Regions from separate parts of the Kitasatospora kazusensis genome, predicted to be linked through region 1. Evidence: riboswitches for the same ligand, from Rfam matches in the RefSeq annotation. Region 1 holds a riboswitch; each other region holds the start of a gene.

Region 1 (6,391 bases):
CCTGCCTGGGAGGCACTCCGGGGGGCGGCCCGGGTGCTCGCGGCCGATCCGGCGCATCCGCAGCTGCCCGCCGTCCGGCAGGCCGGGGTGACGGTGGAGCTGGTGGAGCGCGGCAGCGCCCCCGCGTTGGCGCGGCTGCTGACCGGGGCCGGGTCCGTGGTCTGGCTCGGCAGCCCGGACGGTGATCCGGGCCTGACCGACGCGCTGGCCCGGATCGCGGTGGAGGACGCCGGGCAGGTCCCCGAGATCGAGGTGCTGCCCGGCTCGTACGACCTGCCGGGGGCCCGGTTGCTCGACCTGGTCTCGGTGATGGACCGGCTCCGCTCGCCCGGCGGCTGCCCGTGGGACGCCGAGCAGACCCATGCCTCGCTGGTGAAGTACCTGGTCGAGGAGGCGTTCGAGCTGGTCGAGGCGATCGAGGAGGGGGACCGGGAGACGCTGCGCGAGGAGCTCGGCGACGTGCTGCTGCAGGTCTTCTTCCACTCCCGGATCGCCGAGGAGCACGCCGAGGACCCGTTCACCATCGACGACGTCGCGGGCGACATCGTCGAGAAGCTCATGTACCGGCATCCGCACGTCTTCGGCGACGTGGAGGCCGCCGGGACGGCCGAGGTCGAGGCCAACTGGGAGCAGTTGAAGGCGGCGGAGAAGCAGCGCGAGTCGGTGCTGGACGGCGTGCCGGCGGGGCTGCCCGCGCTGGCGTACGCGGCCAAGCTGGTCTCGCGGGTCCGCCGGGCCGGGTTCGAGGGCGTGCCCGACCAGGCGTACGAGCTGCCGAGGGAGCTGACGGCGCACTCCGCGGGCGCGCTGCTGCTCGCCGTGGTGCAGCGGGCGCACGACGCGGGGGTGGACGTGGACGCCGCGCTCCGGGCGGCCGCGCGGGACTACCGCACCGCGGTCCGGCTGGCCGAGGGGCTGGCCACGGGCTGACGCTGCGGCGGGACGACCTCGCTGATCGCGTCGCCGACCAGGGCGAGCAGTTCGGCGAGCGGGTCGAGGTGGTCGGGCAGCTCGTCCAGCGAGACGATCCGCTCGCCGTCCGGCCCGGTCACGCAGAACAGGTCGATCGGGCCGAGGTGTTCGACGGCGGTGTGCACCAGCGCGGCGACGTCGCTGGGCAGGTGGACGTCGCTGGAGACCCCGATCACCGGGCAGCCCGGCCGGTCCAGCTCGGCGGCCAGGTCCTCGGCGGCACCCGGGTTCTGGTCCGCGACGAGCACCCCCGCCGCACCGGCGGCGGTGAACCGTCGTGCCAGATCCGATCCCGAACCACCGCGGAGTACGGCGATCACCACCACTGCCCCGGCTACTCGCATGTCTGCTCCTCCCTGAGAGCGACTCGCCGCAGGCGGGCACCGCACGGCCCGCCCCACGGCTTCGGAGGATCGTAGACGCGCCGCGACCCTCCGCAACAGGGATTACCCGCCAGGTGACCAGGCTCACTCCTCCCGCCACCGGTTACCTTCATGGCATGCCCGAAACGCCCGAAACCAGTCAGCCGGAACTCTTCACCTGGGAGTTCGCCGCCGACCCCTACCCCGCGTACGCGTGGTTGCGCGAGCACTCGCCCGTCCACCGCACCACGCTGCCGAGCGGGGTGGACGCCTGGCTGGTGACCCGGTACGCGGACGCCCGGCAGGCGCTGGCCGATTCCCGGCTCTCCAAGAACCCCACGCACCACGGCCGCAGCAGCGGCCGCACCGGCATCCCGGGGGAGCGCCAGGCGGACCTGATGACGCACCTGCTCAACATCGACCCGCCGGACCACACCAGGCTGCGCCGGCTGGTCTCCAAGGCGTTCACCCCGCGCGGGGTGGCCGAGTTCGAGCCACGGGTGCGCCAGCTCACCGAACGGTTGATCGACGGCTTCGCGGAGCGGGGCTCGGCCGACCTGATCCACGAGTTCGCCTTCCCGCTGCCCATCTACGCGATCTGCGACCTGCTCGGCGTGCCGCCGGAGGACCAGGACGACTTCCGGGACTGGGCCGGGATGATGATCCGGCACGCCAAACCCGGGCAGAGCGGGGGCCCGCGCGGCGGTGTGGCCCGCGCGGTGAAGAAGATGCGGGCCTACCTGCTGGAGCTGATCCACCGCAAGCGTGCCGACCTCGGCGACGACCTGATCTCCGGGCTGATCCGGGCCAGTGACCACGGCGAGCACCTCACCGAGAACGAGGCGGCGGCGATGGCGTTCATCCTGCTGTTCGCCGGGTTCGAGACCACCGTGAACCTGATCGGCAACGGGACGTTCGCCCTGCTGCGCAACCCCGGACAGCGGGAGCTGCTGCAGGCGTCCGTCGCGCGCGGCGAGACCGGGCTGCTCACCACGGCGGTGGAGGAACTCCTGCGCTACGACGGTCCGGTGGAGCTGGCCACCTGGCGGTTCGCGACCCATCCGCTGACCATCGGCGGAGTCGACATCCCGGTCGGCGATCCGGTGCTGGTCGTACTCGCGGCGGCCGACCGCGACCCGGCCCGGTTCGCCCGCGAGAACACCCTCGACCTGGCCCGCAAGGACAATCCGCACCTGGGCTTCGGCCACGGCATCCACTACTGCATCGGCGCCCCGCTGGCCCGGCTGGAGGGGCAGGCGGCGCTGGGCGCCCTGCTGACCCGCCTGCCGGATCTCCGGCTGGACGCCGAGCCGGAGGACCTGCGCTGGCGCGGCGGCCTGATCATGCGCGGGCTGCGGGAGTTGCCGGTCGCGTTCACCCCGGCGGCCCTGGCGGTGCCGACGGTCCCGACAGGGCCGACGGTCCCGACAGCGCCGGTCGCGCCCGGAATGTCGTAAATGCCGCTCTGACGGCGTGTCGGGGGAGCCGGTGGCGGAACGGTATGAACACCCATCAAACCGGGCAATCCGGAACCGTTTGTAGGCAATCCATGACGGTCCGTGATTTCCGTGTGATGAGCGCGATATGAGCTTGTGATCTGACAGTCCATCTGCTTAATCTCGCTGGTGTTCGTAGCTGCGAACTCCGTGCGCGGAACGCCGAATCCTGCCCGCCGCGCTCACGGGACACCGACCAGACCCTTGGGCAGGGGCGGGGGACCCAGGTTTTGTCGCCGTCCCCCACGGCTTGGGGTGAAGCCGCCTCCGCGCGGCCGGGCCACCTCCCGGTCCGAACCCGACAGCTCACCTCGCAGGCGTGCGGAGAGGGACTTCTTCATGCTCTTCACCGGTTCGGGCCGTCACCGTCGCCCCACCCAGACCGAGAAGGCCATCGCCGTCGCCGGCGTGGCCGGCGTCGGTCTCGCACTGCCGCTGCTCACCGCCACCGGCGCGCACGCCGCTCCCGCCTCGACCTGGGACCGGGTCGCCGACTGCGAGAGCGGCGGGGACTGGAGCATCAACACCGGCAACGGCTTCTACGGTGGCCTGCAGTTCACCTCCGGCACCTGGAACGCGTTCGGCGGCGCCAAGTACGCCTCGCAGGCGGACCGGGCGACCAGGGGCCAGCAGATCGCGGTGGCCGAGCAGGTGCTCGCCTCGCAGGGTCCGGGCGCCTGGCCGGTCTGCTCGGTCGAGGCCGGTCTGGGGCGGGGTGGTCCGGCCGCCTCGGTCGACACCGGCGCCTCGTCCTCGACGGCCGCCGGCGCGAAGAAGGCCGCCACCCCGGCGCCGCGCACCGGCGCCCCGGCCGCCGCCACCCCGGGCTTCCCGGGCCGGGCCGGGTACGACGCCGGCTCGGGCAAGTACTGGTACCAGAAGGACGGTGGCTGGTACTGGACCGGCCACCAGGGCATCTACAACCAGTTCGCCGGCGCGGCCGAGCAGCGGACCGCCCCGGCCCGGGCCGCCGCCCCTGCCGTTCCCGCCGCTCCGGCCGCTCCCGCCGGGGCGAACGCGTTCACCCGGAGCTACACCGTCAAGCCCGGTGACACCCTGTCGGTCATCGCGCGGAGCCAGGGCGTCCCCGGCGGCTGGCAGTCGCTGTACGACGGCAACAGGTCGACCGTCGGCGGCAACCCGGATCTGATCCTCCCGGGTCAGCAGCTCCGGTTCGGCTGACCCGCCGTGAGGAGGCCGGTCCGGCGGCGCCCGGACCGGCCGGCCCCCGTCGTCCGGGTGAACTACCGGCGAGTAGGCAGGCCACACGGTGAGACGGGAGCTGGGGCAGCGCGGCCCCGGGCCCCGGTGCGGTTAGGCTCTGGTCGTAACGACTCCGCACTCGTCCGCAGGACCCGCTTCCGCATAGGAGATGCCTCGTGCCGTCCATTGATGTCGTCGTAGCCCGTGAGATTCTCGACTCGCGTGGCAACCCCACGGTCGAGGTCGAGGTCGGTCTCGACGACGGCAGCACCGGCCGTGCCGCTGTCCCGTCCGGTGCCTCCACCGGTGCCTTCGAGGCGCTTGAGCTGCGCGACGGCGACAAGAACCGCTACTTCGGCAAGGGCGTCGAGAAGGCCGTCCTCGCCGTCATCGAGCAGATCGGCCCGGAGCTCGTCGGCTACGACGCCACCGAGCAGCGGCTGATCGACCAGGCCATGCTGGACCTGGACGCCACCCCCGACAAGTCCTCGCTGGGCGCCAACGCGATCCTCGGCGTCTCGCTCGCCGTGGCGCACGCCGCCTCCGAGGCCAGCGACCTGCCGCTGTTCCGCTACCTCGGCGGCCCGAACGCGCACGTGCTGCCCGTCCCGATGATGAACATCCTCAACGGCGGTTCGCACGCGGACTCCAACGTGGACATCCAGGAGTTCATGATCGCTCCGATCGGCGCGGAGTCCTTCTCCGAGGCCGTCCGCTGGGGCGTCGAGGTCTACCACACCCTCAAGGGCGTGCTGAAGGAGCGCGGCCTCTCCACCGGTCTCGGCGACGAGGGCGGCTTCGCCCCGAACCTGGACAGCAACCGCGAGGCGCTGGACCTCATCACCGAGGCCATCAAGAAGGCCGGCTACACCCCGGGCAAGGACGTCGCGCTGGCGCTGGACGTCGCCGCGTCCGAGTTCTACAAGGACGGCGCCTACCAGTTCGAGGGCAAGGCGCTCACCGCCGCCGAGCTCATCGACTACTACGCCGACCTGGTCGCCTCGTACCCGCTGGTCTCGATCGAGGACCCGCTGGACGAGTCGGACTGGGACGGCTGGAAGGCCATGACCGACAAGCTCGGCGACAAGGTCCAGCTGGTCGGTGACGACCTGTTCGTGACCAACCCGGCCCGCCTGGCCCGTGGCATCGAGACCGGCACCGCCAACGCGCTGCTGGTCAAGGTGAACCAGATCGGTTCGCTGACCGAGACCCTGGACGCCGTCGAGCTGGCCCAGCGCAACGGCTACCGCTGCATGATGTCGCACCGCTCCGGCGAGACCGAGGACGTCACCATCGCCGACCTCGCCGTCGCCACCAACTGCGGCCAGATCAAGACCGGCGCCCCGGCCCGCTCCGAGCGCGTCGCCAAGTACAACCAGCTGCTGCGCATCGAGGAGATCCTCGACGACGCCGCGGAGTACGCCGGCCGCGGCGCGTTCCCCCGCTTCAAGGCCGCGGAGTAACTCGGGCAACCTAGTGCAGCCGGCCAACCACTAGGGGCGCGGGGAACTGCGCGACGTCGGAAGGTGCGGACCGTTGCCTTCCGATCTCGCGCAGTTCTCCCCCAGCCTTCGGCCGGGAGGTACCCCCACGCGCCCCTTGGGCGCGTGCCGCGTGGGCCTGACCGGTGCCCCGGTGTTCACCCCGTAGGGTGGGTGCCGGGGCACCGGTGCGATCAGGAGGGGTGGCGGAGACATGGCCAAGTGGAGGATCCCTGGCCTGGCGGCGCGTCCGCGCTTCACCAGCCGGGCGACCGTCCTGGTCCTGGTGCTCTGCTCGCTCGTCGCGATCCTCGCCTACCCCACCCGGCAGTTCATCTCGCAGCGGTCGGAGATCGCCGCCCAGCGCGCCAAGGCCGACAACGCCCGTCGGCAGGTGGAGCAGCTCGGCAAGGAACGCGCCCGCTGGGAGGACCCGGCGTTCGTGAAGGCGCAGGCCCGCGTGCGGCTGCACTACGCGATGCCCGGTGAGACGCCGTTCGTCTCGGTCGACCCGTCGCCGCCCGCCACCGCCCGGCCGTCCGCGGCCGGCTCCGCCCCGGCCGCGAAGGCCGCCGCCGCCCGGCCCTGGTACACCAGCGTCTGGGACTCGGTCGACCTGGCCGACTCCGCCGCTACCCCCGCCCCCGCCCCTCGCTAGAGACAGCACCCCCATGACCCTTGAGAACCCCGAAGTTTCCGACACCGACGTCGCCGCCATCGCGGCCCAGCTCGGCCGCGTCCCGCGTGGCCTGCGCGGGGTGGCGCACCGCTGCCCGTGCGGCAACCCGGACGTCGTCGAGACGGCGCCCCGGCTGCCGGACGGTACGCCGTTCCCGACCCTGTACTACCTGACCTGCCCCAAGGCCGCCTCGCTGAT
Region 2 (6,391 bases), on a different contig from region 1:
GAAGCGGAACGGCATGACCTGGATCACCACGTTGGCCTGCTCGGCGACGTCGATCAGGTACTGGACCTGCGCCCGCATCACCTCGGGGCCGCCGACCGGGCGGCGCAGCGCGGCCTCGTCGATGACGGCCCACAGCCGGGGGCTCTGACCCTCGGTCAGCAGCTTCTGACGGCGCATCCGGAGTCCGAGGCGGCGTTCCAGCTCCTCCTCGCTGATCACCGGGCGGGTCTGGGCGAAGATCGCGCGGGCGTACTCCTCGGACTGGAGCAGGCCGGGGATGAACTGCACCTCGTAGGTGCGGATCAGCGACGCCGCCTCCTCCAGGCCGACATAGGTCTGGAACCAGCCCGGCAGCACGTCGTTGAAGCTGTGCCACCACCCGGACTTGTTGGCCTCGCGGACCAGGCCGAGCAGGGACTCGCGCTCGGTGGGGTCGGCGACGCCGTAGAGGCTGAGCAGGTCGGCGACGTCGCGCTCCTTGAAGCTGACCCGGCCGAGCTCCATCCTGCTGATCTTGGATTCGGAGGCGCGGATCGCGTAGCCCGCGTCCTCACGGGTGATCCCGCGCCCTTCCCTGAGCCTGCGCAACTGGGAGCCGAGGAGGATCCGGCGCACCATCGAGCCACCGCTCGGCTGAACTGTGGTCATGCCGTCCAAACCTCCGCCTTGGGCAAACAGGGCACAGTCTGCCATCAGTTGAGCGCTCAGGGTGCCGGTACTGACAGAACGATCTACCAGTTCTGCATCAGATCCCCCATGATGCACGTGCATTCGGCGCTTGCATATGCCAATAGTGCGACTGCACGTGAATCGACTCTTGCATCTGCCGTGGGCGCAGAGGACCATGGTGCACGTGCACCTGCACATCCCTGGCAATCCCGCGGGCTCCGCGTCGACCCCACGCGCGATACCGCACACATCTCCCGGTCACGCCCTCGCGTGACTGGGCGCCCGTGTGCGTACGCGGCGGTGTCGAGGTGGCGGCCGCGCGGCCGAGCGAGTCGGAGGTGACCGGCATGACCCCGGCGGGTCCAGCCGTGTCGGCCCCCTTATGGGAGGAGCTCTTCATGAGCACAGGTACGGCTCTCGCGGTCGACCCCCACGTGGTCACCTGTACCCTCGCACCTCGTCTCGAAGCCGTGAGAACGGCACGGGAGTTCGCCAGATCGACGCTCCAGGGCTGGGGCCTCGGCGACCTCTTCGACGATGTCGCGCTGGTCGCCTCCGAGCTGGTCACCAACGCGCTGCGCCATGCGCTCGCCCCCGGCCGGGAGGGCCAGGCCGCGATCGAGCCCAGCCGCTTCCCCGTCCAGCCGGGCCCCCGGCAGGCCGAGCCGCGGCTCCAGCCCGCCTGCCACACCCTGCCGATCCGAATAAGCCTGGTGCACCGCTCGCCACAGGTGGTCTGCGCGGTGAGCGACCCGAGCAGCAGCGGGCCGGTGGCCCGCGAGGCCGACTTCGTCGCCGAGTCCGGCCGCGGGCTGCACCTGGTCGACTCCTTCAGCCGCTCCTGGGGCTGGCATCCGCTGGCCGGCGCCGGGAAGGTCGTCTGGGCCCTCTTCGAGGCCGAGGCCGGCGAGCCCTCCGGCCGGCACCGCCGCTCCGCCTGACGCCCACGCGGAACACCGCACCTGACGTCCACTCGGCCGGTCCGGCCGGGCGGCCGCTCGGGGCGGGCACCCACGCGGAAGGAAAGCGGCCCACACTGGAAGTCGGCCCCCGAACGAGAGTAGGCCCGGGCACCGGCGGGGATTCCGGTCGGCCGCGACGTCCGGCAGACGGGCCCGCACCGGGCCGTGCGGGGGCGCGCGGGGGCACGCGACGGCGCGCGGGTCAATCGGGCCGCGCGCAGGGGGAATCACGTACGGGGGAATCAGATGGGGAGAACAAGACGAAGGCCGTCGCGGTGACATGAGCCACGACGGCCCTTCCGTACCGGGAACAACGGCGGTTCAGACCGCCAGGTGGTCGAACTCCCCGTCCTTCGCGCCGAGCAGCAGTGCCGCTATCTCGGCCCTTGTGTAGATCAATGCGGGCCCCGCTGGGAAGCGGGAGTTGCGCATGGCCACATCACCCCCCGGCAGTGCGGCGAACTCCACGCAGTTGCCCTGCGAGTTGCTGTGCCGGCTCTTCTGCCAGACCACACCTTCGAGGTCCGCAGCCGCCATGCCGTTGTACGTGTTCTGCATTGAAATCTCCCGACCTGCCTGGCGTTCGCCTCACTTGACGTGATGATAACTCCAGTGCACGTGCATCAGCACGGGAACTCGCGCGTGCATAAGCCACTGTCACGAGCCTGTATCTCCTTACGGACAACCACAGTTGACGACCCGTAAGCGGACATAACAGGTCAAATCCCAAGTACTTCGATGACGCCCTGTACAGACAGCGCGGCGGCGCGTCGATCTTGACCTCGATCGACTCGGCTCACGGTCCGTCACCTGCCGGGACGACTGTGAGGCACGTCACTCCGGCCCGGCGGGACCCCGGACGGCGGGGTCGACGAGACGGAGTGTCAGCAGGTCACGGGTGTGTTTTGGGGGCAAATATCCGCATTTTTGCGGGCCCCAACCCGCCGGACCGGGATCCGACTGCAGGCAGGGCCTCCCAATGTCTTACGATCTCCGCCATGAGCACCGCAGCCATTCCGGGCGCGCCACTGCCCGTCCGAACCCCAGGCTCCCGTGCGCGGGGGCGCCACCGCCGCCCCGAGCGCCCCGAGGTCCCGACCGGGGCCCCGGCCCTGGTGCTGGCCGTCCCGGCCACCGCCGGGCCCGAGGCGCGGCCGGTCGTCGAGGAACTGCTCTCCGTCGTGCGCGGCGAGCAGCCCGGCATCGAGGCCGCCGCCGCCTACCTGGCGGCGCCCGACGCCGAGTACGACCCGTACGCGCCCACCGTGGCCGACCTGCTGGCCCAGGCCGCCGCCGCGGGGCAGCCCGCGCCCGTCCTGGTGCCGCTGCTGGCCGGACCGCACGACTTCCTGACGGACCTGCGGCAGCTCGCCGCCGAGGCCGGTACGACCGTCACCGACGTGCTCGGCCCGCACCCGCTGCTGGCCGAGGCGGTGCACGTCCGGCTCTCCGAGGCGGGTCTGGCCCGGGCCGACCGCGCCCGGCTGTTCGCGATCGCGACGGCTGCCGACGGCGTGGTGCTGACCACCGTCGGCGGCGAGGAGGCCGCCACGGCCGCCGGGATCACCGGCGTCCTGCTGGCCGCCCGTCTCGCGGTGCCCGTGGTGGCGGCCGCCCTGGACGTGCCCGGCTCGGTCGCGGCCGCCGTGGACCACCTGCGGGCCACCGGCTCGGAGCGCCCTGCGCTGGCCCCCCTGGTGATCGGCCCCGAGGCCGACCCGGAGCTGCTCGCCCAGGCCGCCGAGGAGACCGGCTGCCCGAGCGCCGCGCCGATCGGCACCTACCAGGCCGTCGGCCAGCTGATCGCCTCGACCTACCTGGCCGCGCTCAACCTCCCGGCACCCGGCGAGGCCCCGGCCGAGACCGAGGAGCAGCCGGCCGGCTGACCTGCCGCCGCCGCACGACGAGGGGCCCCTTTCCGGGGCCCCTCTCGCGTTCGGGCACCCCTCTCCTCCGGCCCGTCCGCCCCCTCTCCTACGGCCCGTCCCTCCCGCCCCTTCGGCCCGCCCGTCCCGGGCCCTTCGGCCCTGGCCGCCGGCCGGACCGCATCCTCCGATGCTTCGTGGTCGACCGACTTCCACGCACCCCTCGGCCGTGCCGCCGGAACCTGAAACGCGGACAGTTCCGGTAATCCGAACCGGAAATGCTCGAATCCGATCGAATTTGATCAAGTGGGCCGCGAGATTCCGATCATGAGGGATTCGAAAATGATCTGTGAGCGCCGTCACAGGTATTTGCGGTTTCAACTTAAGTCTGTCTAACGTGCTCCCGTTCGTGGTCACACGGACCCAGTTCATCCGGGACGCCGAGTCCTGCCACCGGACGGACTGGCACGCAGAAACGCACCACGGCAGGGGCGGGGGAACCAGGTAAGTCGCCCGGCAGCGGTCCTCGGACCGCGACCGGGCTTGGGGTGAAGCCGTGCTCAGCACGGCCGGGCAACTCCAGCCCGAATCCGACAGCTCACCTCGCAGGCGTGGGAGAGGAACGCTTTTTCATGCTGCCCATCAATGCCACCAAGCGCACCCGCCGTCTGATCGCCGCCACCGGCGTGGTCGGCCTCGGCCTCTCGATCCCGTGCCTCACCGCCGGCGTCGCCTCGGCCGCCCCGGTCTCCACCTGGGACAAGGTCGCCCAGTGCGAGAGCACCGGCAACTGGAGCATCAACACCGGCAACGGCTTCTACGGCGGCCTGCAGTTCACCTCCAGCACCTGGGCCGCGTACGGCGGCACCCAGTACGCCTCGCAGGCCAACCAGGCCACCAAGGACCAGCAGATCGCGGTCGCCGAGAAGGTGCTCGCCGACCAGGGCCCCGGTGCCTGGCCGGTCTGCTCCATCCAGGGCGGGCTGACCAAGGGCGGCGCCGCCGCCCAGGTCGACACCGGCTCCAGCGCCCCGGCCCCCAAGGCCGCCGCTCCGAGCACCCGGCACAGCGCTCCGAAGGCCGCCCCCCAGGCTGCCCCGGAGTCCGCCCCCGCCGCCCAGGCTCCGGCCCCGGCCGCCGCCCCCGTCGCGGACAAGTCGTACACCGTCGTCGCCGGTGACTGGCTCTCCACCATCGCCCAGAAGAACAGCGTCCAGGGCGGCTGGCAGAAGCTGTACGACCTCAACAAGGCACAGCTGGGCTCCGGCCCGGACGTCATCTACCCGGGCCAGCAGCTCAGCCTCGGCGGCAACGTCGCCGTCGCCGCGCCGGCCCAGGAGGCTCCCGCCCAGGCCGCCCCGCAGCAGCCCGCCGCGCCGAAGGCCACCACCCGGACCACCTCCGCCCACCGCAACGGCACCGTCGCCGCTGCCCCGGCGGCCGCCCAGGCCCCGGCCGCGACCGGCAGCAAGGCCGCCGCGATCTCCTTCGCCGAGTCCAAGCTCGGCCAGGCGTACGTCTACGGCGGCACCAGCGACGGCGGTTGGGACTGCTCGGGTCTGACCCAGGCCGCCTACCGCCAGGCCGGCATCTCGCTCCCCCGCGTGGCCGCCGACCAGGCCGACGCCACCACCCGCGTCTCGCTGGACAGCCTGCAGCCGGGCGACCTGCTGTTCTGGTCCAACAACGGCAGCAACTCGGGCGTCTACCACGTCGCCATGTACGTCGGCAACGGCGAGTACGTCGAGGCCGCCAACCCGAGCGCCGGTGTGAAGACCGAGTCCATCAGCAACTGGGCCCCGGACTTCGCCGGCCGGGTCTGACGCCCCGGTAGTACCCGCAGCACCTGGTGCCCCCGGAGAACTGGTCGTCTCCGGGGGCACCCGCCTGTCCGGCCCTGGCGTGGGCCGCTCACCCGCCGGACACCCCGGCGGGGGGCTTCTCCGCCGTCGGCACGGCGTCCCGGCGCCGCGACCGGGTGACGAGCAGGAACCCCGCGAAGGCCACCGCCGCGATGACGGCGCCCACCAGCGAGGCGCCCCGGAACCAGGGCGCGTTCACGTCCATCACCCGCCGGCCGGCGTGCGCGCCGCTGCCGCCGCCGACCACGACGCCCAGCGTCCACAGGTTCGGCAGCGCCAGGACGACCGCGAGCGACAGCCAGGCGGCGACGGCCTTCCAGGTCCGCCGCTTGCGCAGCCCGATCCAGGCCACCATCAAGGGCAGCAGCGTGCAGCTGATGCCGATGCACAGGCCGAGGACCAGCCCGGTCCCCAGGTGGCCGCCGACCGCGTCCCCGACCCGCTGCGACCACCAGCGCGGGATGGTCGCGGCCAGGATGAGGTAGACCACCACCAGCACCACCAGCAGCCCGCCGCCGAGCAGCAACCGCTTACGCCCGTCGAGGCGCGGTTCCGTCTCCCCCGTCTGCTTACGTCTCATGATCCGATCGTCACACCCGCACGACCGACCCGCAGCCCAGCAGCGAGGCGTCAACCACAACAGGGGCGCGAGGAACTGCGCGAAACCGGAAGGTGCGGACCTGTGCCCTTCCGACTTCGCGCAGTTCCTCGCGCCCCTGTTGTGGCCGACCGGTTGCCTACTGCTTCGGGTTCGCGCCCGTGGAGCCCCGCATCACCAGCTCCGGCTGGAACATGAACTCGGCGCGCTGGCCCGGGCTGCCGCCCACCTCTTCGAGCAGGGCGTCCACCGCGGCGGTGGCCATCGCCTCGACCGGCTGGCGGATGGTGGTGAGCGGCGGTTCGGTGAACGCTATCAACGGCGAATCGTCGAAACCGACCACCGAGATGTCCTGCGGGACGGCCAGTCCGCGCTGGCGGACCGCGCGGATCGCGCCGAGCGCCATCATGTCGGAGCCGCAGACGATCGCCGTGC
Region 3 (6,391 bases), on a different contig from region 1:
GCGGGCCGGCCACCAGCTCCCGGTAGGACGTCACCAACTCCGCCTGGCGGTCGGTCGCGACCACGGCACTGACCTCGCTCAACACCTGTCCGGACATCGTCCTCACCTCCGGATTTCAGGCTACGCCGCTACGTTGGGTATGCACATCAGTACCTGACGCAGACAGGTGAGGACCATGCTCCGAGCAACGATCGCCGTGGCCGTGACCGTGGCAGTCGGCGCCACCCTGGGCGCCGCACCGGCCAAACTCCCCTCCGACTCCGATCTGGCCGTCGTCCGGCTCGATCCGGCCCCGGCCGCGCCGGGCGGCAGCACGACCGTGCACGGCTTCGTCGCCAACCTGGGCCCCGACCGGACGGCCTCGCCGTTCACCGTGCTGATCGACGTACCGGCCGGGTTCACCCTCCTGGCCGCGTCCTTCCCCACCGACTGCGTGACCTCGGCCGCCGGGCACCTGGTCCGCTGCACCTTCCCGCCCGGGCTGCCGTGGCTGCGGACGGCCACCGTGCTCGCGCCCGTCCAGGTGGGACGCGACGTGCCCCACGGCACGGTGGCCGAGGGGCACGTCAGGGTGTTCGGGCTGGACGACCGTCACCCGGAGAACAACAGCACGCCGTTCTCGCTCACGGTCAGCTGACCGTCAGCGGTAGACCCGCACGTAGTCGGCCTGCATGGTGATCGGCGCGGAGCCGGCCGGGCCCGGGTGGTACTGGCCCGCGCCCACCGACAGGTTCAGGATCAGGTACGCGGACCAGTTGCTGCCGACGCCGTGGCCGTCGGAGTACACCTTGACGCCGTTGACGTACCAGTCGACGGAGTTCGCGCCGTAGTAGGTGCCGATGGTCACCCACTGGTCGGGGGCGACGGCGCCCGCGTTGGTGTAGTAGTTCGAGCCGGACGTGACGTGGTTGGTCAGCTCCAGCAGGTTGGGGTTGTCGGGGTGGTACTCGAAGGAGTCGATCTCCCCGTTGCCGTTCTTCCAGGTCCACAGGGCGGGCCAGGCGCCGGAGCCGGCGGGCAGCTTGACCCGGGTCTCGGCGTAGTCGCCGGTCTTGACCTGGAAGCCCTCCTTCGAGCCCTCGGTGGTGAGGAAGCCGGTGTCCCAGGCCTGCTTGCCGTTCTCCAGGGTGTGGCTGGACGGGGTCGCGGTCAGGGTGGCGACGCCGCCCGAGACGCTCACGTTGTTGGTGTTGAGCCAGTCGAGCTTGTTGTCGTCCGGGTTGTGGTTCCCGTACTTGTACGAGGTGCTCTGGTTGCCGACCCAGCGGTCGCCCCAGCTGATCGAGCTGTTGAACTCGTCGGACCACGTCAGCGACTTGCCGGGGACGGGCGACCCGGTGGTCGGGGTGGGCGCGGGCGCCGGAGCCGGGGCGGGGGCCGGAGCGGGCGTCGGCTTCGGGGCGGGCGCGGGCGTCGGCTTCGGCGCGGGAGCCGGGGCCGGAGCCGGGGCCGGGGCTGGGGTGCCGTTGGAGACGGTCAGCTGGCGGGCGGCGAGGTTGTGCCACTGGCCGGCGTTGTCCTGCCAGAAGCCGAACTGGGTGTACGTCCCGGCCGGGAGGGTGCGGGCGCCGGTGGTGATCGTGACACCGGTCGGGCAGATCCGGACGTTGGAGTGGTTGCCCGGGAAGTCGAGGTTGTGGCCGGCCGCGTCACGGATGCCGACACCGACCGTCTTGGCGGTGAAGCAGGAGGTCGAGTGCAGCGTGAGGCTCGCCGTGGTGGCGGTGCCCGCGGTCATCGAGGTCGGGGTCAGCCGGTCCTCGCTGACGCCGGTGGCGGCGCTGGCCTGGCCCACGAGCGGGACGGTGACCAGGGCGGCGACGCCGGCTATCGCGCCGAGGCGCGCCGGGGAGGCAGAAATGCGCATGGAGAAGGTCCTCTGCGACGCCTGCGAGGTGAGCTGTCGGGTTCGGGCCCTGAGGAAGCCCGGCCGCCTGGGGAGCGGCTTCACCCCAAGCCGTACCGCGACCCACGAGCGGGCACGACGGTACGGCGACTGACCTGGTTCCCCCGCTCCTGTCCGTGTTCGGTGGTCGAGTGCCCGCCGGCGGGTGGACAGGACTCGGCGTCCCGACGGCAGGGTCCGCACAAAGCGGACATCCCGTGCAGGCTAGCCAGCTTGACCATGATCGAACAACGAGACGTCTCTCACATCGCACAGCCCGCAGCCGGGCGACCGCAGGGGGTCAGCGAGCGTCCGTACGGTCACCCCTGGCGGCCGACCACAGCAGACAAGTCCCTTGGGCACCAACCGAGTTACCAGCAAGTAGGGCGGCCCGCAAGAATCCGTACGCCCGGCGGGACCCTCGTGGGCACAGCCGCGTACCGGCTCAGTTCGCGGCGTGCATCGCGGCGGCGGTGATCACCCCGCCGACGACCGTGAACGTGCCGGTGAAGACCGTCACGGAGCCGTCGGTGTGGGTCGCGGTGACGCTCTCGGTTGCGGCAAAGCCCGAGACGAAGCTCTGGTAGTCGGAGCTGACGTTGCTGCCGCCCAGCTGCCAGGCCCGGCCGTAGTCGCGCGCGTCGATGGCTGCGACGTACGCGAGGACGACCGAGGCCGGGTCCTGGGAGGCGGCGGAGGCCGTGGTGCTCGGCGCTGCCGAGTCGGTCGCGGGCGGCGGGTCCGAGGTCGGCGACTCCGTGCTCGGGCTCGGGAGGGGTGACGGGGAGTCGATCCCCGGGGAGTCGTCGGGCGAGTCGTCCGGCGAAGGGCCGAGGGACGGATCGGGTGACGGGTCGAAGGTGGCGGAGCCGCTGCCGCCCGGGACAGAAGCCTTCGAGGGGATGGGATGTGACGGATGATCAGACGACATCAGGTGAACCGATACGCCGACAGCGGCGACAGCGGCCACCGCGAACACGATCCCGGCGGCGAGCAGCACCGGGCTGCGGCGGCCGCCCCCGGGTCTCGAACCGCGTCCCGGACGTGGCGTCGCCCGGGTCGGGAAGCCCGGCTCCGCGTCGGGTCCCGGCTCGCCGGGCGGCCGACGGCACCGGTGGACGCCCCCGGAAAGGAGCGGCTCACCGGGGTGCCGTTCGGATAGGTTGGTGGTCAAGGCCGGAGCCTCCGGCCGTCGCCACCAGGACGAGCCAGACGAGGAAGCCCCGAAGATGACCGCGCCCCTGCCAGGCTTCGCCGGACGCACCTACCTGTTCCAGGTCGACAACGGCGCCGCCTTCCGCAACGCCTACTCCGCCGACGGGACGCGGCTGCGCTGGGAGGGACTCGGCGAGTCGGCCGGCCAGTGGGAGGACGTCGGCCTGCACGTCGCCCACGTCGGCCCGGAGCTCTACTTCGTCAGCTGGACGGAGGCGAGCGGGATCACCGTCAGCCACGTGATGGACCTGGCCGCGCTGACCGTCCGGGTCTTCTGGACGTACGAGGGCGAGGGCGGCCGGGTCGGCGAGCTCCACACCGGCACCCTGGAGCCCCTCGCCTGAGGAACTTCCCGGACGACCGCCGGGGCGCCCATCCGGGCCCCGGCGGCGGAGCCGCTACGCGCCGGTCGGGACGGCGGGGGCGGCCGGGACGGTGAGGTGCTGGGAGAGCCACTCCAGCGAGGGCGGCAGCAGGCGGGTCCAGGTCTGGAAGTTGTGGCCGCCGGTCGGGACGGTGGCGGTGCTGACGTTCATCGGCTTCTGGATCGCGGCCTCGAAGGCGTCGGTCTCCTTCTTGTAGTCGCCGTCGCCCTCCTCGCTGCCGGAGAGCATCACCGAGATCGCGGGCTGCGGCAGGTTCTTCAGCCGCCACATCAGGTCGGCCTCGTCACGGCGCTGCCGGCTGCCCTTGAAGAGGTCACCGGTGGTCTCGTCCTCGGCGGCCTTGTAGTAGCCGGAGATCGAGACGGCGTTCGGGTAGACGTCGGGGTGGCGCATCGCGAGCTTCAGTGCGCAGTAGCCGCCGGTGGAGTTGCCCACCACGCCCCAGGCGTGCGGGTCGGCGGAGACCCGGTAGGAGGCCTCGATCACCTGGGGGACGTCCTTGGTGAAGTACGAGTCGGCCTGGGTGCCGCCCGGGATGTCCTCGCACTCGCTGTCGGCGGGCATCGCCGGGGAGGGGCGCATCAGGATCAGGACGGTCGGCTGCATCTTGCCGTCCTGCAGCAACTGGAGTGCGGCACCGGGGTAGTTGAGCCTGGTCACCAGGTTCTTGGCGTCACCGGGGAAGCCGGTCATCACCACGGCGGCGGGGAACTGGCGGTTCGCGTACTGCGGCTGGAAGTACTGCGGCGGCAGGTAGACGTAGGCGTCCGTGCTGAGCCCGGTCGCCGGACCGGCTATCCGGACCAGCTGGATCTCGCCGGCCTGCTTCGGGTCCCGTCCGATCGCGCCGCCGCCCTGGACGGCCGCCCGGCCGAGGTCCTGCACGGGCATGACACGGATCCTCCGCCCGCCCGCCGGGTCCTTGCCCGCGGTCTTGGTGTGCACGGTGACCGCACCCTGGTCGCCGGTGCCCAGCAGGTCGTCCCAACTGCTGTAGAAGGCGAAGTAGTTGTTCGCCACCAGCCCGAGCGCGCAGATCACCACGAGCTGCGTCCCCAGCAGGGTGCCGATCCGGCCCAGCACCGCGCGCCAGTTCCCGCCCGCCAGCCGCGGCCACACCCACACCGTCGCCGCCATCACCAGGACGGCGGCCAGCACCACCAGTGCCAGCACCTTGTGGCTCGTCAGGCCCATGTACCCGTTGCTCCCGTACTCGACCGGGCCCCCGGCCCGTCCCTGCGACCGACGGGACACCCCGGGTCGCCCACAGGCACGAACGCCGCGAACGGGGTACCAGGTTGCGCCGAACCCCGAGCCGATTCCAGGAAGTTCCCAGCCCGCTCCCACCGGGGGTCAAGTATGCACGTCCCCGGTGGGCCGGTGAGCGGGGCGGTGGCCGCCGGGCCCGCCGGCCGCCCGGACCCCCAGCCGGTTGCCGGCCCACCTGATCACGGCACCGACCAGGACGAAGGCGACGGCCACCAGGGCACAGGCACCGGCGACCCGGGCGTAGCCGCGCGGCAGCCGGGGATCGAGGAAGGGGTACGGGTACCAGTCGACGGCCGCGCCACGGCTCAGGGTGTACACCAGGTAGAGCAGCGGGAAGGCCGCCCAGCCGAGCGCGGTGCGGCGGGAGACCGGGCGCAGCGGCGGGGCGGCCAGCCAGTCCGCCAGGAACACCAGCGGCATGATCCCGTGCACCACGGCGTTCACCCACGGGACCTGGAGCGGTACGTCCTCGCCGGAGAGCAGCAGGACGTAGACCAGCCCCGTGATCGCCAGGTAGAGCGTCACCGCACCCCGGATCCCGTCCGGCACCCCGGGGCGCGCGAGCAGGCCGAGCACTCCCCCAACGAGCAGCACCAGGACACCGGCGATGTTGCTCAGCACGGTGAAGTAGCTGAACAGGTTGACCAGTGAGGCGCCGTGGTCGGCGGTGTGATGTGCCTGTACGCCTACGGCCACGGCGGCGAGCAGCCCGAACGCCAGCCGCAGGACGTCCACCACGCGGTCGCGCATCGGCCCGGCCTCCGTTCCCTCCCGCCCATCATCGGGCGGCCCGCCCGCGGGGCCGGGCGGGCCGCCCCGGAGTGTCACCCGTTCGGGTCCCTGGGTGGGTGCGGCGGCGTACGTTCCGGACTCGCGCGGTTCCCCGCGCAGGGTGGGGCTCGTCAGGCGTGGGTTCCGCCGTCGATGCGGATCTCGGTGCCGGTGACGAACGCGCCGTCGTCGGAGGCGAGCATCGCGACCACGCCCGCCACCGCCTCGGGGCCGGCGAAGCCGTAGGGGCTGTCGGCCGGCTTGAGGGCCGGGGCGAGTTTGGCGAAGAGCGACATGTCGGCGTCCTCGGGGATGCCGGGGCCGCGGTTCTGGCCGCTCGCGCCGGAGGCGTCCGTCATGCCGCTGCTGATCGAGCCGGGGGCGACGGAGACCGCGCGCAGGCCCTGCGCGGCGTATTCGAGGGCGATGGCGTGGGTGAAGGACTGGATGCCGCCCTTGCTCGCCGCGTAGGCCGCCATGTAGGGGTGGGCGAAGGTGGCCGAGGTGGAGCTGAAGTTGACCACCACGCCGTGCCCGCTCGCCAGCAGGGCGGGCAGCGCCTCCCGGGTGACCAGGAACGTACCGGTGAGGTTGACGGCCAGCACCCGGTTCCAGAACTCCAGCGTGGTCCGGTCGGTGTGCGAGGAGCGCAGGATGCCGGCCGCGTTCACCAGGGCGTCCAGGCCGCCGAGCCCGGCGACGGCCGCCGCGACCCCGTCCCGCACCGAGGCCTCGTCGGAGATGTCCAGGACGGCGGTGGTGAGCCGGTCGGCGGTGCCGTCGGCGAGCGCGAGCTCGCGGGTGGCGGCGAGGCCGGACTCGGCGACGTCGACACCGGCCACGGCGCCGCCCTCCGCGAGGATCC

Evidence for each region. Region 1 has a riboswitch for cyclic di-AMP ahead of ABD330_RS18230 (transglycosylase family protein). Riboswitches for the same ligand answer to the same signal wherever they lie in the genome.
Region 2: linked by a shared signal. The riboswitch ahead of ABD330_RS04895 (transglycosylase family protein) and the one ahead of ABD330_RS18230 (transglycosylase family protein) in region 1 are both predicted to bind cyclic di-AMP.
Region 3: linked by a shared signal. The riboswitch ahead of ABD330_RS06205 (glycoside hydrolase family 16 protein) and the one ahead of ABD330_RS18230 (transglycosylase family protein) in region 1 are both predicted to bind cyclic di-AMP.

Annotation. Positions count from the first base shown of each region.
Region 1 is NZ_BAAANT010000020.1:14,798-21,188, reverse strand. Features, by position in the region: gene ABD330_RS18245 (nucleoside triphosphate pyrophosphohydrolase) at 1-930, shown strand, start outside; gene ABD330_RS18240 (SDR family NAD(P)-dependent oxidoreductase) at 885-1,316, opposite strand; gene ABD330_RS18235 (cytochrome P450 family protein) at 1,472-2,791, shown strand; cyclic di-AMP (ydaO/yuaA leader) riboswitch at 3,015-3,164, shown strand; gene ABD330_RS18230 (transglycosylase family protein) at 3,170-4,012, shown strand; gene eno (phosphopyruvate hydratase) at 4,210-5,496, shown strand; gene ABD330_RS18220 (FtsB family cell division protein) at 5,729-6,172, shown strand; gene ABD330_RS18215 (DUF501 domain-containing protein) at 6,186-6,391, shown strand, end outside.
Region 2 is NZ_BAAANT010000003.1:263,682-270,072, reverse strand. Features, by position in the region: gene ABD330_RS04915 (helix-turn-helix domain-containing protein) at 1-648, opposite strand, end outside; gene ABD330_RS04910 (ATP-binding protein) at 1,068-1,610, shown strand; gene ABD330_RS04905 (DUF397 domain-containing protein) at 1,953-2,189, opposite strand; gene ABD330_RS04900 (sirohydrochlorin chelatase family protein) at 2,630-3,517, shown strand; cyclic di-AMP (ydaO/yuaA leader) riboswitch at 3,963-4,123, shown strand; gene ABD330_RS04895 (transglycosylase family protein) at 4,129-5,319, shown strand; gene ABD330_RS04890 (hypothetical protein) at 5,408-5,938, opposite strand; gene ABD330_RS04885 (LacI family DNA-binding transcriptional regulator) at 6,096-6,391, opposite strand, start outside.
Region 3 is NZ_BAAANT010000005.1:28,974-35,364, forward strand. Features, by position in the region: gene ABD330_RS06195 (antibiotic biosynthesis monooxygenase family protein) at 1-97, opposite strand, end outside; gene ABD330_RS06200 (hypothetical protein) at 176-637, shown strand; gene ABD330_RS06205 (glycoside hydrolase family 16 protein) at 641-1,867, opposite strand; cyclic di-AMP (ydaO/yuaA leader) riboswitch at 1,871-2,042, opposite strand; gene ABD330_RS06210 (hypothetical protein) at 2,331-2,816, opposite strand; gene ABD330_RS06215 (MoaF-related domain-containing protein) at 3,115-3,444, shown strand; gene ABD330_RS06220 (alpha/beta hydrolase) at 3,499-4,680, opposite strand; gene ABD330_RS06225 (Pr6Pr family membrane protein) at 4,840-5,505, opposite strand; gene ABD330_RS06230 (SDR family NAD(P)-dependent oxidoreductase) at 5,658-6,391, opposite strand, start outside.